2 regions of the Micromonospora sp. S-DT3-3-22 genome follow, and region 2 is predicted to be linked to the other one. Evidence: predicted binding sites of a transcription regulator. Region 2 holds the regulator's gene; the other holds the start of a gene.
What was found. The regulator HspR, encoded in region 2, represses chaperone genes until heat shock. The targets are predictions, from matches to a motif close to TTGAGTNNNNNNNACTCAA.

Region 1 (5,062 bases), on a different contig from region 2:
GCAGACCCGCAACGTCTCGTCGGCCTGCGTCGCACCGAGCCCCGGTGCCACCTCGCCGAGCGGGCGCGGCAGCACCACCCAGACGTGGCAGAACGGCCGGTGGGTCCGCAACCACTGGGGTGACGGGCAGATGTCCGTCGCCGAGTGCCAGGCCGTCAAGGCCGGCAACGCGCCGGTGACCACCCTCGCCTCGACGGTGGCCTGCCCGGAGGTCACGCCCCGGCTGCCGCAGATCCCGGCCCAGGCCAAGGCCGAGGTGGACAGGGAACTCGCCCTGCTCAAGACCCAGATCGACGACGCCAACAAGCGGTTGGCGGCCGAGGGGCGCAACGGTCAGGCGTTCATCAACAACGCCATCCTCGGCCCGCTGGCCGACAAGCGCCGGTCGGCGCTGAACCGGATCGCCACCGCGATCGGTCGCTTCGCCCAGCGCCCGCAGGGCCTGGAGCAGCTCGCCGGCTGCCAGGTGGCCGCCAACAACGGCGGCAACAACGGCGGCCAGAACGGGAACAACGGCGGCCAGAACAACAACGGCGGCAACAACGGCAACAACGGCGGCCAGAACGGGAACAACGGCGGCCAGAACAACAACGGCGGCAACAACGGCAACAACGGCAACGCCCTGGGCGTGCTGGCGAAGGACTGCGCCAACAGCCGGTTGCAGCCGCACGACGGCTTCCAGAACGGCAACCGGTGCGTGAGCACCGCGTTCGGCGAGGTGGGCGCGGCGGCCAACAACCCGTCGCTGCTGATCACCCAGTTCCCCAACCAGGTGCAGCGCAACCAGGCCTTCACCCTGAAGGTCTCCACCCGCAACCTGGTCCGTGACCGGTTCCTGGCGGCCGGCCAGGGCGGCTACTACCTGGAGAGTTCGGTGCTCAACGGGCAGGGCCTGACCCGTGGTCACTTCCACACCGCCTGCCGGATGCTCCAGAACACCAACCAGGCGCCCTCGAACCCGCAGGACGTGCCGGCGTTCTTCGTGGCCACCGAGGACGGCAAGGGCGGCAACCAGGCCGACGACGTGACCATCCAGATCCCGGGTCTGCCGCAGTCGGGTACGGCGCAGTGCGCGGTCTGGGCCGGCGACGGCTCGCACCGGGTGCCGATGATGGAGCGGGCCAACCAGACCCCCGCCTTCGACGTGGTGCGCATCCGGGTCAACTGACCCGATCGGCGACGACTGCGGGCCATCCCGGGAACCTCCGGGGTGGCCCGCAGTTCCGTGTCCGCCGGGTGCGCCCGGGGACGGGCAGCGTACCGGCAGATGTTTTCGGTGCGGGGTCGCCGGGTGGAAACTGTGGACACGGACGAAAACGCCGGGGTCACGCTGATATCCCAGCGTGACCCCGGCGTGTCCGTTCGTGATCCGGCCCGCCGTCAGCGGTTCTTCCACGCCTCCACGACCGAGACCGGGATGCGCCCGCGCTCGGAGATTTCGTGTCCGTTCTTGGTCGCCCATTCCCGGATGGCGCGGTTCTGCTCGCGATCCATTCCCGAGACGCCGGGCCGGGCGGGGCGGCGGGCCGGGCGACCGGCCTCGACGGCACCTCGGCCCATTCGACGGCCAGCGGTGATGTAGGCGTCGAGCGCCTTGCGCAGCACCCCCGCGTTCTCGTCGGAGAGGTCGATGGTGTACGCCGCCCCATCCAGGCTGAACTCGACGGTCCGATCGGCCTTTCCGCCGTCGAGGTCGTCGGTCAGAACGGTGATTACTTTCCTTGCCATCGCCATTACTCCCTGTGGTGATCGGGGTGTGCTAAGAGTTTGACGTATCTGACGGCAAATCCGCAACAATATGCCTCTCTTTCATTTGGCGGGTCGCGCCAATCCTGGGAAATCCGGGTACGGCCAATGCTGGCCGGCGGTGGCGGTGCGGCTGGGATGTGTCCTGGGTCACAGGTCGGAACACGGGGCACGGTTTGTGACTTGAGTGAGACACGCTCAACCTCAAGTGATGGCAGGTGTTCGATGGCAACCCTTCCGGTACTTCCCCTGACCGACGTCGTCCTGCTGCCCGGCATGGTCATCCCGGTGACCCTCGACCCGACCACCCAGGCCGCCGTCGACGCCGCCCGGGCCAGCGGCGACAAGACCCTGCTCGCCGTCCCCCGCATCGACGGCGAGTACGGCCCCGTCGGCACGATCGCCACCATCGAGAAGGTGGGCCGTCTTCCCGACGGTGAACCCGCCGCCGTGGTGCGTGGCCTCGCCCGCGCCCGGATCGGCTCCGGCGTCCCCGGACCCGGCGCGGCCCTCTGGGTGGAGGCCACCCGGCTCGACGAACCCGCCCCCGCCGGCCGCGCCCGCGACCTGGCCCGCGAGTACCGCGCCCTGATGACCTCCGTCCTCCAGCAGCGGGGCGCCTGGCAGGTCATCGACGCGATGGAGCGGATGACCGACCTGTCCGAACTGGCCGACGCCGCCGGCTACGCGCCGTGGCTCAGCCTGGCGCAGAAGACCGAGCTGCTCGCCGCGCCGGACGTCACCGCCCGGCTGGAACTGCTCGTCGGCTGGGTGAAGGAGCACCTGGCCGAGCAGGAGGTCACCGAGCAGATCAACAGCGACGTCCGGGAGGGGCTGGAGAAGTCCCAGCGGGAGTTCCTGCTCCGCCAGCAGCTCGCCGCGATCCGCAAGGAACTCGGCGAGGACGAGCCGGACGGCTCCGCCGACTACCGCTCCCGGGTGGAGTCCGCCGACCTGCCGGACAAGGTCCGCGAGGCGGCGCTGCGCGAGGTCGGCAAGCTGGAACGGGCCAGCGACGCCTCACCCGAGGCGGGCTGGATCAGGACCTGGCTGGACACGGTGTTGGAGATGCCGTGGAGCACCCGTACCGAGGACAACACCGACCTGACGGCGGCGCGGGCGGTGCTCGACGCCGACCACGCCGGCCTGGCCGACGTCAAGGACCGCATCCTGGAGTACCTCGCGGTGCGCAACCGGCGCGCCGAGCGCAACCTCGGGGTGGTCGGCGGACGCGGCTCCGGCGCGGTGCTGGCCCTCGCCGGCCCGCCCGGCGTCGGCAAGACCAGCCTCGGCGAGTCGGTGGCCCGGGCGTTGGGTCGTAACTTCGTCCGGGTCTCCCTCGGCGGCGTCCGCGACGAGGCCGAGATCCGTGGGCACCGGCGCACCTACGTCGGCGCGCTGCCCGGCCGGATCGTCCGCGCGCTGCGCGAGGCCGGCTCGATGAACCCGGTGGTGCTCCTCGACGAGGTCGACAAGCTCGCCGTCGGATACGCCGGAGACCCGGCCGCCGCCCTGCTGGAGGTGCTCGACCCGGCCCAGAACCACACCTTCCGCGACCACTACCTCGAAGTCGACCTCGACCTGTCCGACGTGCTCTTCCTGGCCACCGCCAACGTGGTGGAGACCATCCCCGGCCCGCTGCTGGACCGGATGGAACTGGTCACCCTGGACGGGTACACCGAGGACGAGAAGGTCGCCATCGCCCGCGACCACCTGCTGCCCCGGCAGCTCCAGCGGGCCGGCCTGACCGCCGACGAGGTGACCGTCACCGACGGGGTGCTGGCGCTGATCGCCGGTGAGCACACCAGGGAGGCGGGCGTCCGGCAGCTCGAACGGGCCCTGGCGAAGATCCTGCGCAAGGTCGCCGTGGCCCTGGCCGCCGACCCGACCCCGGTCCGGGTCGACACCGACAATCTGGCCCGCTACCTGGGCCGGCCGAAGTTCACCCCGGAGTCGGCCGAGCGGACGGCGGTGCCCGGCGTGGCCACCGGCCTGGCCGTCACCGGCGCCGGCGGCGACGTGCTGTTCATCGAGGCCACCAGCATGGACGGTGAGCCGGGGCTGACCCTCACCGGGCAGCTCGGCGACGTGATGAAGGAGTCCGCCCACATCGCGCTGTCCTACCTGCGCGCCAACGGGCGGCGGTACGGCCTCGACCCGAACGTCCTGGCCGGACGCCGCATCCACCTGCACGTGCCTGCGGGTGCGGTGCCCAAGGACGGCCCGAGCGCCGGCATCACCATGGTCACCGCGCTGGCCTCCCTGGTGACCGGCCGGCCGGTACGACCCGAGTTCGGGATGACCGGCGAGGTGACGCTGTCCGGGCGGGTGCTGCCCATCGGCGGGGTGAAGCAGAAGCTGCTCGCCGCGCACCGGGCCGGCCTGACCGAAGTGATCATCCCGGCCCGCAACGAGCCGGACCTCGACGACCTGCCCGCCGAGGTGCGCGCGGCGCTGACCGTGCACACCCTGGCCGACGTGGCCGACGTGCTCGCCCTGGCGCTGCGCCCGGCCGAGATCGACGCGGACACGCTCGGCGGTCGACCGGTCGGCGCCGCCTGACCGGAATCCACCCCACGGCCCCCGATGTCCCGCCCGGCGTCGGGGGCCGCTCCGGCCCCGTAGCCTGGACCCTTCCCGTTTCCCGCATCCGCCACCGTCCGGTGGCACCCCTCGGAGGCGACCACCCGTGAACGTGTTCCTCTGGATCGTGCAGATCCTGCTCGCCGCGATCTTCGCCGGCGCGGGACTGACCAAGCTCACCCAACCCAAGGAGAAGCTGCTCGACCGGATGGGGTGGGTGAGGAACGTCCCGCCCGTCCAGGTCAAGGCGCTCGGCGCGGCCGAGCTGCTGGCCGCGCTGGGGCTGGTCCTGCCCGGCCTCACCGGCATCGCCACGGTGCTCACCCCGCTGGCCGCCGTCGGGCTGGTCATCGTGATGGCCGGCGCGATCGTGGTGCACGCCCGCGCCAAGGAACACCCCGGCACCGTGGTGACCGTGGTGCTGCTGGTCCTGGCGGCGCTCGTCGCCTGGGGCCGGTTCGGGCCGTACCCGCTCTGAACCGCCGCGACCGGCCCGCACCCCGCACGGGGAGGCGGGCCGGTGTCGCGTCCGGTTCAGCGCCCGTCGCCGCCGCGGTCGCGCCGTACGGTCGCCTTGCGGCCCTTGATGGTGCTGTTGCGCAGCCCGGCGATCACCTCGTCGGCGACGCCCTGCGGCACCTCCACCAGCGAGAACCGGTCGGCGATCTCGATCGAGCCGATGTCCCGGCCGCTCACCCGGGTCTCCCCGGTGATCGCGCCGACCAGGTCCTGC
Region 2 (5,062 bases):
GTCGCGGTTACCGACCGGCGAGCCGGCGACCACAGCCGGTGCCGGGCCGTAGAACGCTCGCGAGCAGGGCAGACATCCGTCGGGCCGAGGTGGAGGACAGGGTATAGCCTCTCGTCCGTGCGAGTACGTGTCGAACAGACCGCCCTACCGGGAATCGGCGTCCGTCATGACCTGATGACGGAGTCCGGCCGCCGGCTCGGGGTGGTTTCCCACCGCAATGGCCGCCGCGACCTGGTCCTCTACGACCCGGACGATCCCGACTCCTGTCAGCACGACATCCCGCTGACCGACGACGAGGCCGAGGCGCTGGCCGACATCCTCGGCGCGTCGCTGATGCTGGGTCAGCTCTCCGGCCTGCGCGAGCAGGCGGCCGGGCTGCTCACCGAGCAGATCGCCATCCCGGCCGGGTCGAAGTACGTCAACAAGCGGCTCGGTGACACCAAGGCACGTACCCGGACCAGCGCCTCGATCGTGGCGGTGCTCCGGCAGGGCGAGGTCAACGTCTCGCCCGATCCCACCTTCCGCTTCGCGGCCGGTGACGTGGTGGTCGTGGTCGGCACCCGGCAGGGTCTCGACGGGGTGACCGCCATCCTCGCCGACAGTGACCCGGACGGCTGAGGCGGATGCACGAAACCACAACTCTACTGGTCGAGGTCGGCGCTCTCCTCCTGCTGCTCGGGCTGCTCGGTCGGCTCAGCCGCCGGTTCGGCGTCTCCCCCATCCCGCTCTACCTGCTCGCCGGCCTCGCCTTCGGCCACGGCGGTCTGCTGCCGCTGGCCGCGAGCGAGGAGTTCTTCGCCGTCGGCGCCGAGATCGGCGTCATCCTGCTGCTGGTCATGCTCGGCCTGGAATACAGCGCCAACGAGCTGGTCGGCAACCTGCGCTCGGCGGCCCCGGCCGGCCTGATCGACGCGGTCCTCAACGCCCTGCCCGGGTTCGGCTTCGCGCTGCTGCTCGGTTGGGGCTGGGTGGCGGCCGTGGTACTCGGCGGCATCACCTGGATCTCGTCCTCCGGGGTGATCGCCAAGGTGCTCGGCGACCTCGGCCGGGTCGGTAACCGGGAAACCCCGGTCATCCTCTCCGTGCTGGTCATCGAGGATCTGGCGATGGCGCTCTACCTGCCGCTGGTGACCGCGCTGCTGGCCGGCGTGGGCCTGGTCAAGGGTGGGATGGCGCTGGGCATCGCGGTGCTCACCGTGGTGGTCGTGCTGGTCGTCGCCATCCGCTTCGGTCACCTGATCTCCGCGGCCCTGTCGGCGAAGGACCCGGAGGCGCTGCTGCTCGGGGTGCTCGGCCTGACCCTGCTGGTGGCCGGGATCGCCGCCCGGCTCCAGGTCTCCGCCGCCGTCGGGGCGTTCCTGGTCGGCATCGCCCTGTCCGGGCCGGTGGCGCACCACGCCACCGAGCTGCTCTCCCCGCTGCGGGACCTGTTCGCCGCCGTCTTCTTCGTCTTCTTCGGCCTGGTCACCGACCCCCGGGACATGCCGCCGGTGCTGCTGCCCGCGTTGCTGCTGGCCGTGGTCACCATGGGGACGAAGCTGGTCACCGGCTACCTGGCGGCCCGGCGGGCCGGGATCGCCGAGCCCGGTCGTTGGCGGGCCGGTTTCGCCCTGATGCCCCGTGGTGAGTTCTCCATCGTCATCGCCGGTCTCGCGGTCGCCGCCGGCACCGTCGAACCCCGGTTGGCGGCGCTCGCCACGGCGTACGTGCTGATCACCGTGGTCACCGGCCCGATGCTCGCCCGGTTGCCCGACATGCCCTGGTTCAAGCAGCGGCTCCGGCGGAGGATCGCCGCCCGTCAGCCCCGACCGGTACCCGCCACGGACTGAGTTTCACCTGGCCAGGTCGACCGCACGGGTCGGCCTGGCCGGGGCATCCGTTGCCGAATTGCTTCCCGGCAGGTCTTCCGCCGGCCGGGGGCGGCGGCTAGCGTTGCGCCCCAGCAGGCCAGGGGCTCGCGGGCGGGACGGAGGCATCCCGCGGGCGTGAGCGGGAAGGTTGCCGGTGAGCGCGCACGGTCCGACGTTCCGCGGCTTCGCCAACCCCGTCGATCCGTCACCGGCGGAGTTGCGGGCCTGGGCGTACCAACCCGACTCGGTGCCGTTGACCTCGCTGCCGCAGGACTGGGACCTGCTGGTGGCGGGCGACCACCTGGTGCTCACCCTCTTCGAGCTGGCCCGGGACCCGGCCTGTCCGGCCCGCCGCTTCGCCCTGCACTGCCTCTACATCTACGCCGCCGACGGCATCCGGACGAAGTTCCGCGCCCATCCCCGGCGTCGGTTCCGCAAGCTGGTGGAGCAGGCCGAGCGCGACGGCGACGAGTTGGTGCGCAACTGGGCGCACAACAGCCGGATGCTGCTGGCCCGGCAGGAACTCTTCACCTACCACGACTGGTGCGAGGGCGGCCTGGTCCGGGACAACCGTCGCCTCGGCTGACGTCACGGTCCGCGCCGGACCCGCCCGGACGGCGAACGGGCCGGGACCCCCCGTGGGTCCCGGCCCGCACGTCGGCGGATCGTCAGCGCTGCGATCCGCCCTGCTCACGGCGTTTCGCCTCGGTCTGCTCCCGGTCCTTCCCGGGGGTGGGCCGATCGGCGAACCTGCCGTCCTTCACCGTGTCGGAGAACTTGCCCTCGGTGACCCGGTCGAACTTCTCCCGGACGTTCTCGGCCACCCGGTCGAGCCGTTCCTCCGCCTGCCGGGCCACCTTCTTCGCCGATTCCGCCACGGTTCCCCCCACCCTCGGAGTCCGGATTGGTCCGCTTACGCCTGATTCACAGGTTAACGGGACACCCCTCCCCACGGCGGGGGAATGCGTAATCCCCGCAGGGAATTCGCACTAGATACGCCAAATAGCGGCATCCCGTCGAGGGGACACCGCTATTCGCGGCCAGAAGTGTTGATCATGCCGGGCCGGCCCCGAACGGTGCGGCGGAACGCCGGGGGTCAGCGCCCGGGGGCACGGCGGGGACGCCACACCACCAGCGCCGTCGAGGTGCGGTTCGTCGGCACCAGGTCGCCCCGGGAGAAGCCGCTGGCCAACGTCTCCAGCTCGGCGATCCGCCGGTACGCGGCGTCCAGCTCCGCCTCCAGCCGGGCCACCCGCTGCTGGGCCTCCTCCACCAGGCGTTCCAGCCCGATGATCCGCTTCACGCCGGCCAGGTTGACGCCCTCGTCCTGGCTGAGCCGCTGCACCTCGCGCAGCAGGACGACGTCCCGCACGCTGTAGCGTCGACCGCCACCGGCCGCCCGGCCGGCCTGCACCAGGCCGAGCCGGTCGTACTGGCGCAGCGTCTGCGGGTGCATTCCCGCCATCCGTGCCGCAACCGAGATCATCAGCACCTTGGCCTCGTAGGCAGGGTCACCCGAACCGACGAACCCGTCCGACATCCCACTCACCTCCGCACCCGTCCACCGGTCAACCGACCCGACGCACCCGCGCGTCGAGATGTTCCCGGGCCGCCGGCGGCGTCGCCCCGGCGAACGACTCCAGCGCCGCCCGCGCCTCGTCCGACACCGTCGCCGGCACCACCACGTCCAGCGTGACCAGCAGGTCACCGGCCCGCCCGTCCCGTCGTACGACACCCTTGCCCCGGGCCCGCAGCACCCGCCCGGACGGGGTGCCCGGGGGGACCCGCAGGGTCACCGCGCCGTCCAGCGTGGGCACCCGCAGGTCGGTGCCGAGCACCGCCTCGGCGAAGGTGATCGGCACGGCCAGCGTCAGGTCGTCACCGGTACGCCCGAACAGGTCGTCCGGCCGGACCTTCACCTGCACGAACAGGTCGCCCGCCGGCCCACCGCGCTGCCCCGGCTCGCCCCGCCCGGCCAGCCTGATCCGCTGGCCGTCCGCCACCCCGGCGGGGAACCGGACGTTGAGCGTGCGGGTCTTGGTGACCCCGCCGGTGCCCTGGCACTCGGGACACTTCTCCTCGACGACCGTCCCGACACCCTGGCAGTTGCGGCACGGCTCGGAGAAGCTGAACGACCCCTGGTCCCGGGTGGTCACCCCGGCGCCGTGGCAGACCGGGCAGGCGGTCGGCTGGGTGCCCGGCTTCGCGCCGTTGCCGTGGCAGGTGTCGCACACCCCCGGCGCGCGCAACGTCAACGGCAGGGTGACACCCCGGACGGCGTCGCCGAAGTCGAGCGCGACCTCGGCCTCCACGTCCCGGCCCCGGGCCGGGCCACGCGCCCGGGTCGGGCCGGCGCCACCGCCACCGCCACCGGAGAAGATCGAACTGAACAGGTCGGTGAAGCCGCCGCCACCGAACCGGCTGTCCCCGCCGCCACCGCCGCCGAACAGGTCGGAGACGTCGAACGGGGCCCCGCCGGGCTGACCCGCGCCGCGCGCGCCCCGACGAAACGCGCCCGAGCCGAACAGCGAGCGCATCTCGTCGTACTCGCGGCGCTTGGCGTCGTCGCCGAGCACCGCGTACGCCTCGGAGACGGCCTTGAACCGCTCCTCGGCCTTCGGGTCACCGGGGTTGTGGTCCGGGTGCGACTCCCGGGCCAGTTTCCGGTACGACTTCTTGATCTCGTCCGAGGAGGCGGACTTCTCCACGCCCAACGTGGCGTAGAAGTCCTTCTCGATCCAGTCCTTGGAACTCACCGGTCCACCCCCTTCCGTGAGATGTGGCCCGGTCGCCCCGCCCACCGTTGCGGGCGGGCGGGGCGACCGGATGGCCGTGCACTATTCCGGGTCGGCGACCGCGACCATGGCCGGCCGCAGCAGCCGCTCGCCGAGCAGGTAACCCCGACGCATCACCTGCACGCAGGTGGGCTCGTCGACGTCCGGTGAGGTCTGGTGCGCGACCGCCTCGTGCCGGGTCGGGTCGAACGGGTCGCCCTGCTCACCGAAGGGCGTCAGGCCGAACTTGCCCAGCGCCGTGGTGAGCTGCTCGGCCACCGTGCCGAACGGGCCGACCAGGTCGCCGTGTTCCCGGGCCCGGTCCAGGTCGTCCAGGATGGGCAGCAGCGCGGCGAGCACCGAACCGGTCGCCTGCTCCTGGACCACGCCCCGGTCCCGGTCCACCCGCTTGCGGTAGTTGGCGTACTCCGCCGACAC

Region 1: lon (endopeptidase La) is a predicted target of HspR. The motif match lies at 1,930-1,948, and genes of this name have one in related genera.

Annotation. Positions count from the first base shown of each region.
Region 1 is NZ_JACGMO010000115.1:1,034-6,095, forward strand. Features, by position in the region: gene H1A17_RS26620 (hypothetical protein) at 1-1,168, shown strand, start outside; gene H1A17_RS26625 (Lsr2 family protein) at 1,381-1,728, opposite strand; gene lon (endopeptidase La) at 1,972-4,308, shown strand; gene H1A17_RS26635 (DoxX family protein) at 4,436-4,807, shown strand; gene H1A17_RS26640 (DEAD/DEAH box helicase) at 4,864-5,062, opposite strand, start outside.
Region 2 is NZ_JACGMO010000007.1:84,781-89,842, forward strand. Features, by position in the region: gene H1A17_RS03500 (cation:proton antiporter regulatory subunit) at 118-618, shown strand; gene H1A17_RS03505 (cation:proton antiporter) at 624-1,829, shown strand; gene H1A17_RS03510 (hypothetical protein) at 2,005-2,436, shown strand; gene H1A17_RS03515 (hypothetical protein) at 2,519-2,728, opposite strand; gene H1A17_RS03520 (heat shock protein transcriptional repressor HspR) at 2,947-3,390, opposite strand; gene dnaJ (molecular chaperone DnaJ) at 3,419-4,606, opposite strand; gene grpE (nucleotide exchange factor GrpE) at 4,688-5,062, opposite strand, start outside.